3 regions of the Kitasatospora sp. NPDC059973 genome follow, and region 3 is predicted to be linked to each of the others. Evidence: riboswitches for the same ligand, from Rfam matches in the RefSeq annotation. Region 3 holds a riboswitch; each other region holds the start of a gene.
What was found. A riboswitch is a leader RNA that binds a small molecule or an ion and turns the genes downstream of it on or off. The one in region 3 is predicted to bind thiamine pyrophosphate.
Positions count from the first base shown of each region.

Region 1: another riboswitch for thiamine pyrophosphate. It lies ahead of thiC (phosphomethylpyrimidine synthase ThiC); the one in region 3 lies ahead of thiO (glycine oxidase ThiO).
Region 2: another riboswitch for thiamine pyrophosphate. It lies ahead of ACFWA9_RS18155 (purine-cytosine permease family protein); the one in region 3 lies ahead of thiO (glycine oxidase ThiO).

Region 1 covers NZ_JBHWUI010000029.1:39,104-41,415, forward strand. Annotated here, with positions in the region: gene thiC (phosphomethylpyrimidine synthase ThiC) at 1-1,033, opposite strand, end outside; TPP riboswitch at 1,029-1,163, opposite strand; gene ACFWA9_RS11120 (hypothetical protein) at 1,319-1,525, shown strand; gene ACFWA9_RS11125 (SPFH domain-containing protein) at 1,629-2,312, shown strand, end outside.
Region 2 covers NZ_JBHWUI010000060.1:15,793-18,104, forward strand. Annotated here, with positions in the region: gene ACFWA9_RS18150 (S1C family serine protease) at 1-662, opposite strand, end outside; TPP riboswitch at 1,050-1,198, shown strand; gene ACFWA9_RS18155 (purine-cytosine permease family protein) at 1,191-2,312, shown strand, end outside.
Region 3 covers NZ_JBHWUI010000007.1:81,915-84,226, reverse strand. Annotated here, with positions in the region: gene thiO (glycine oxidase ThiO) at 1-923, opposite strand, end outside; TPP riboswitch at 927-1,039, opposite strand; gene ACFWA9_RS03720 (NAD(P)/FAD-dependent oxidoreductase) at 1,138-2,312, shown strand, end outside.

The sequences.
Region 1 (2,312 bases), on a different contig from region 3:
AGAGCTCCTCGAAGTTGGTGTAGAGGAAGTTCTCCCGGTGGTGGGCCAGGCACCAGGCCGCCATGATCGAGCCGCCGCGCGAGACGATGCCGGTCTTGCGACGGGCCGTCAGCGGCACGTACCGCAGCAGCACGCCGGCGTGCACGGTCATGTAGTCGACGCCCTGCTCGCACTGCTCGACGATGGTGTCCCGGTAGACGTCCCAGCTGAGCTCCTCGGCCCGGCCGTCGACCTTCTCCAGCGCCTGGTAGAGCGGCACCGTGCCGATCGGGACGGGGGAGTTGCGCAGGATCCACTCCCGGGTGGTGTGGATGTTGCGGCCGGTGGAGAGGTCCATGACGGTGTCGGCGCCCCAGCGGGTGGCCCAGGTCATCTTCTCCACCTCCTCCTCGATCGAGGAGGTGACGGCGGAGTTGCCGATGTTGGCGTTGATCTTCACCAGGAAGTTGGTGCCGATGATCGACGGCTCCACCTCGGGGTGGTTCACGTTGACCGGGATGACGGCGCGGCCGCGCGCCACCTCGGCGCGGACGTACTCCGGGTCCAGGCCCTCGCGCAGGGCCACGAACTCCATCTCCGGCGTCACCACGCCGCGCCGGGCGTAGGCGAGCTGGGTGACGGAGGCGCCGGACCGGCCGCGCAACGGGCGGCGCGGGCGGCCGGGGAAGACGGCGTCCAGGTTGCGCAGGTTCCCGCCGCGCGGCGAGGTGTGCTTGATCCCGTCGTCCTCCGGGCGGGCCTCGCGGCCGTCGTACTCCTCGACGTCGCCGCGCTGGCGGATCCAGGCGTCCCGCAGCGGCGGCAGGCCGCGCCGCACGTCGGCCTCGTAGGCGGGGTCGGTGTACGAGCCGGAGGTGTCGTAGAGCGGGACGGTCCGGCCGTTGGTCAGGACGACCTCGCGGTACGGGACCCGCAGGTCGGGGCGGGACCCCTCGCGGTAGGCCTTGCGCCAGGCCGGGGTCGGGTAGCCGGTGGCCGCGCTTCCGGCGGCCTGGTTCCGGGCAGACTGCGGCTGTGCGTCGAACGTGGTCATCAGACCCTCTACTCCCTACGCCGGCATTACCCGGTCAGGTTCCTGCGGTCGGCGCAGCGGTCGGCACGTCCAGCGACGTCCCGGTCAGCGCCCTCTCAGCCCGGTGCTCCGAGCTCCCGTGTCCGCAGGCGGTGTTGCCTGCGCATGACGTCCAACACCGTAGCGAGCGGATCGCCGCTGGTCCAGAGGGGGTCCCCGGGCGGCGATCCGGACGACGGGGCGCCGCGGCGCTCCGGGGCGGGCAGACTGGCAGTCACGCGGGGCGGGCGGCGAAGGAGGAGCGCAGTGATCGGGAGCACGGGGCGGGTCAGCGGAGCGGTGGGCGCGGGACTGGTCGGCGAGGTGATGGTGCACGTCCCGGAGCGCCGCGGCACGGAGGCGTTCCTCGCCTATCTCGCCGTGCCGGGTGACCGGCTGTCGGTCGGCACGCCCGTGGTGGTGATCGAGTACCACCCGCCCCGGACCGTCTACGTGGCACCGATCCTGCCGTGACAGGGTTGTGACGGACGGTCATGTGCGATCCCTTCTCCTCCGGTTGTCCCGGGCGGACAATCCGAGTCGGCGCATCTCATGTGCCGAAAGGGGGAGTTGAACCATGGTGTTCGTCATCATCGGGACCGCCGCCGGGGTACTGCTGGTGGGTGTCACGCTCTTCAAGCTCATGTGGCGGGTGGCCGAGCCCAACGAGGCCCTGATCATCTCCGGCTCCCGGCACCGGACCGAGGGGGTCGGGGACGGCCTGGGCTTCCGGATCGTCACCGGGCGGGGGACCTTCGTCACGCCGGGGCTGCAGGGCGTCCGCCGGCTCTCGCTGGACCTCAACGAGGCCGAGCTGGACGTCGAATGCGTCACCACGCAGGGCATCCCGGTCCGGGTCAAGGGCGTGGTGATCTTCAAGATCGGCGACGACGACGTCTCCATCGCCAATGCCGCCCGGCGATTCCTGGACCAGCAGAAGCTGATCAGCCAGCGGGTCCACAACGTCTTCGCCGGCCACCTGCGCTCGATCGTCGGCGGGCTCACCGTCGAGGACATGATCCGGGACCGCGAGCGGCTCACCGGGGAGACCAGGGCCGCCTCCGGGCTGGAGATGGAGAAGCTCGGGCTGATCATCGACACCCTGCAGATCCAGGAGATCATCGACCCGACCGGCTACATCAAGAACCTCGCCATCCCGCACGCCGCCGCCGTCCAGCGGGACGCCCGGATCGCCCAGGCCGCGGCCGACCGGATGGCCACCGAGGCGGAGCAGGAGGCCGCCGCCCGCAAGGCCGAGGCG
Region 2 (2,312 bases), on a different contig from region 3:
ACCGAGCCGGGGGCGGGCTCGTTCTTCTGGGTGCTGGCCTGGACGGTGGTGCTCCGGTGGTCGTCCGCGGCGCTGATGCCGTTGTCGTTGCGGTCCGCGACGGCGACGCCGAGCGCCCCGCCCGCCACACCGGCGACCAGGGCGACGGCGGCGATCAGCGCGATCAGGCCGCCGCGCTTCTTGCGCGGGCCGCCGGGCCCGGGGGTGCCGGGGTACTCGGCCGGGTAGCCGAGCGGCCCGCCGGGGTAGCCCGGGCCGCCGGGGGCGGCGGGGCCACCGGGGGCGGCGGGGCCACCGGGCGGGACCTCGTGGCCGCCCCAGCCGCCGAGCGGCTGGCCGGCGCCGAACGGGTGGTGCGGCGCCGGCGCGGCCGGCGCTCCGTACGGGTCGTGGGACGCCGCCGCGACCGGGGCGCCCGGTGTGGCGTACGGGTTGGTGACCGGTGCGGCCACCGGCGCGGCCGGCGCGGCCGGGGCCGGCGGCAGGACGGGCGGAGGTGCGTCGATGTACCCGGCCTCGGCGGCCGGAGCCGCCACCGGCTCGGCGGGCACGGCGGGCGCCGGGTCCGGGGCGCCGACCTTGCTGAACGCCAGCGTCGGCGTGAACCCGCCGGACGCGGGCGCGGCCGGAGCGGCGGGCGCCCCGGCGACGGTGTCCGTCACGGTCCGGTCCGCCTCGGGCGCCGCCTGGACGGGACCGGGCGCCACCTGCGCCCGACCGTCAGGAGCGGGACCCACTACCCCCTGGCCGTCGGAGGGCTGCTCCCCCTGTGGCCCGGTGGGCCCAACCTCGCGCTCGGTGCTCACGGACGACCTCCATAGCTGACAGGACCAACAACCATAGTTTTTCGCACACTCGATTCGATTGCCGTAAGGACCCCTCTGAAGAAGTCATAAGAATCCTTAGCCCGGCCCGACAACGGCCCCCACGCAGGCCCCCGCGGCGGCCCCCCGGCACCCCGTGCGAGGCCGCCCCGCGGCGTCCCGCGATGCGGACCGCCGGACGCCTGGCCTTGGCGTTCACTCCCGCGCCGGTTAGCCTGTCGCTCCAAACTGACACGCGGGAGCTTGGACCCACCAGGCTGAGAGTGCGCCGGTCGACCGTACGCCACGAGCTCCGTGGACGGACCGTCGAGGGGGCGCAGACCGCCGGAACCTGTCCGGGTAATGCCGGCGTAGGGAGTATCGGCCATGCCGCCTGCTTCGCCATCCTCTTCTTCGGGCGCGCCCGCGTCCAAGGGTTTCCCCGAATCGTCCGCGACCGATCCCTGCGACGCCACCGGCGGGGCGGCCGGTTCCACCGGAGCGGGCACCGCCGTCCTGGACCGTCCGGACCGGGCGGACCGGGTCGAGGCCCCGTTCGTCCTCGACACCGAGCCGCCGCGCACGCTCCGCTTCCGGGACCACTTCGCGCTCTGGATGAACCTCGGCGTCAGCCTGATCGGCTTCACCACCGCCGCCACCGTGCTCGGCGCACCCGGCAGCGAGCTGTCGCTGGCCGCCGCCGTCACCGCGATCGTGGTCGGCACCGTGGTCGGCACCGCGATGCTCGGCGTCGCCGCGCTGATCGGGGCCCGGACCGGCGCGCCGGCGATGGCCAACCTGCGCGGACTGTTCGGGACGAAGCTCTCCTACGTGCCGACGGTGCTGAACATCGTCCAGTGCGTCGGCTGGGGCGTGTACGAGCTGCTGGTCATCGCGATGGGCGCGCAGACGGTGGCGCACACCGACGGCTACCGCTGGCTCTTCGTCGTCCTGGCGGGCGCGGTGACCACCGCGCTGACCATCTGGCCGCTCGGCGCGATCGCGGTGCTGCGCCGCTTCGTCGCGGCGGCGGTCGCGGTGGCGATGGTCTACTTCACCGTCCAGCTGGGCCGGGGCGGCGTGTCCGACCCGGGCGCGGGCAACTGGCACGGCTTCCTCCGGGCCACCGACGCGATGATCGCGGTGTCGATCTCCTTCGTCCCGCTGGCCGCCGACTACACCCGGCACTCCCGCACCGCCCGCTCCGCGTTCTGGGGCAGCTTCTCCGGCTACACCGTCGCCCAGGTCTGGTGCTACGTGCTCGGCCTGTTCGCGCTGCTGCAGGCCGACGGCGACGCCTCCCGGATCTTCGACTCGTTCCTGGGCGTCTGGGCCGGCTGGTTCTTCCTGCTGGTGCTGGTGCTGCGCGAGACCGACCAGTCCTTCGCCAACGTCTACTCGACCGCGATGTCGGTCCACAACCTGCTGCCGAAGGTGGACCGCCGGGTGCTGACCGGCGCCACCGGCCTGCTGATCACCGTGCTGGCGCTGCAGATCACCGAGTTCACC
Region 3 (2,312 bases):
GTGATGCCGGGGACCAGCTCGTGGGCGTCGCGCAGCAGCTCGTACACCCCGCCGGCGGTGACGGTGGTGTCGTAGCCCTGCTCCTCGCTGGTGGCGCCGATCACCAGCTCGCCGTCCTCGCGCGGCACCAGGTAGAGGTGCTGGCCGCGCACCACCGCGCGGACGTTGCGGGAGAGGAACGGCCGGTAGGCCGGCGGGATCCGCAGCCGCAGGATCTGGCCCTTCACCGGGCGGATCGCCGGCAGCACACCGGCGGGCAGGCCGGGCAGCAGATGGCTGCGGGAGCCGGCGGCGAGCACGACCCGGTCGGCGGTCAGGGTCTCCCCGGTGCCCAGCCGGACGCCGACGGCCCGGTCGCCCTCGAGCAGCAGCTCGGTGGCCTCGGTGCGGTGCAGCCGCACGTCGGCCCGCTCGCAGGCGAGGACCAGCGCCGCGGCCAGCCGGCGGCCGTCCACCTGGTGGTCGTCGGTGACGTGCAGGCCGCCGCGGACGCCGGGGGCGAGCATCGGCTCCAGCTTGCGGGCCTCCCGGCCGGTCAGCCACTGCGAGTCGAGGCCGAGCCGCCCGTGGAAGGCGTGCAGCTCGCGCAGCTCCTCGCGGTCGTCGGAGTCGAGGGCGACGGCGACGGCGCCGCACCGGCGGTAGCCGGTGTCCCGGCCGCCGGAGGCCTCGGTGAGCTCGTCGGCGAAGGCCGCGTACCGCTCGTTGGAAGCCATCCCGAGGCGCAGCAACGGCTCCTCGCCGTACTGGAGTTCGGTGACGGGGGCCAGCATGCCCGCGGCCACCCGGGCGGCCCCGCCGCCCGGGTCGGGGTCGACCACCGCGATGTCCGTCAGTCCGCGCCGGGCCGCCCGCCAGGCGACGGCGAGGCCGATGATGCCGCCGCCGACGACCAGCACGTGGGCATGGGTACCTGCTGCCAAGCGTGTCAAAGTCGCTGCTCTCCCTTCGCCGGTATGACCCGGATCAGGTTCGGACGGTCGCAGGCCGTGCAAGCCCGCCTCTCAGCCCGGTCCGCCGGGCTCCCGTGATGGTGCCCCCACCATAACTCCGGGGGTCGCCGCCACCGAAGGCGCGTACGAGGGGCGGACGCGGGGCGCCCGAGGCCCTCTGGTGCCCCGGGCGCCCGCCAGTACAGTGACGGGCGTGGCAGAGCTGAGCGGGACGGATCAGGTGGTCGTGGTGGGGGCCGGGCTGGCCGGGGCGCACTGCGCCGCGGGCCTGCGGCAGGGCGGCTGGCGGGGGCGGATCGTGGTGGTCGGCGAGGAGCCGCACACCCCGTACGACCGGCCGCCGCTCTCCAAGGAGGTGCTGCTCGGCAAGGCCGACGCCACCCCGCTCGACCTCGACCTCGCGCAGCTCGGCGTCGAACTGCTCACCGGCCGCCGCGCCACCGGCCTCACCCCCGGCGTGCTGCGCACCGACGGCGGCGACCTGCCGTACGACGCCCTGGTGATCGCCACCGGCGCCGCCCCGCGCGCCCTGCCCGGCGCCGAGCGCGCCCACCTGCTGCACACCCTGGACGACGCGCTGGCGCTGCGCGCCCTGCTCCGGCCCGGCCTGCGCCTGGTCCTGGTGGGCGCGGGCTGGATCGGCGCCGAGGTGGCCACCGCCGCCCGGGCGGCCGGCTGCGAGGTCACCGTCGTCGAGGCGGGCCGGGCGCCCGTGCCCGGCGCGCTGCCGGCCGTGATCGGCCGGGCGATGGCGGCCTGGTACGCCGAGGCCGGCGTGGAGCTGCGCTGCGGGGTGGGCGTCGCGGCGGTCGAGCCCGGCGCGGTGCTGCTGGCGGACGGCTCGCACCTGCCCGCCGACGAGGTGGTGGTCGGCATCGGCGCCCGCCCGGCGACCGGCTGGCTGGCCGGCTCCGGGGTCGCGCTGGACGCCGCCGGCGCGATCCTGGTCGACGAGCGGCTGCGCACCACGCTGCCCGGCGTCCACGCGGCCGGTGACTGCGTGAGCTACCCGTCGGCCCGCGCCGGCGCCCGGCTGACCGTCCAGCACTGGGACCACGCGCTGCAGTCCGGTGCGGCGGCGGCCGCCGCCGTGCTCGGCGCGGAGGTGGCGTACGACCCGGTGCCGTACTTCTGGTCGGAGCAGTTCGGCCGGACGGTGCAGTACGCCGGGCGGCACGGCGAGGGTGACGAACTGCTCTGGCGCGGCTCCCCGCAGGACCCGTCCTGGGCGGTGCTCTGGCTGCGGGACGGCGTGCTGCGGGCCCTGCTGACGGTGGACCGCCCGCGCGATCTCACCCAGGGCCGCCGGCTGGTCGAGCGCGCCGCGGTGCTCGATCCGGTGCGCGCGGCGGACCCGGC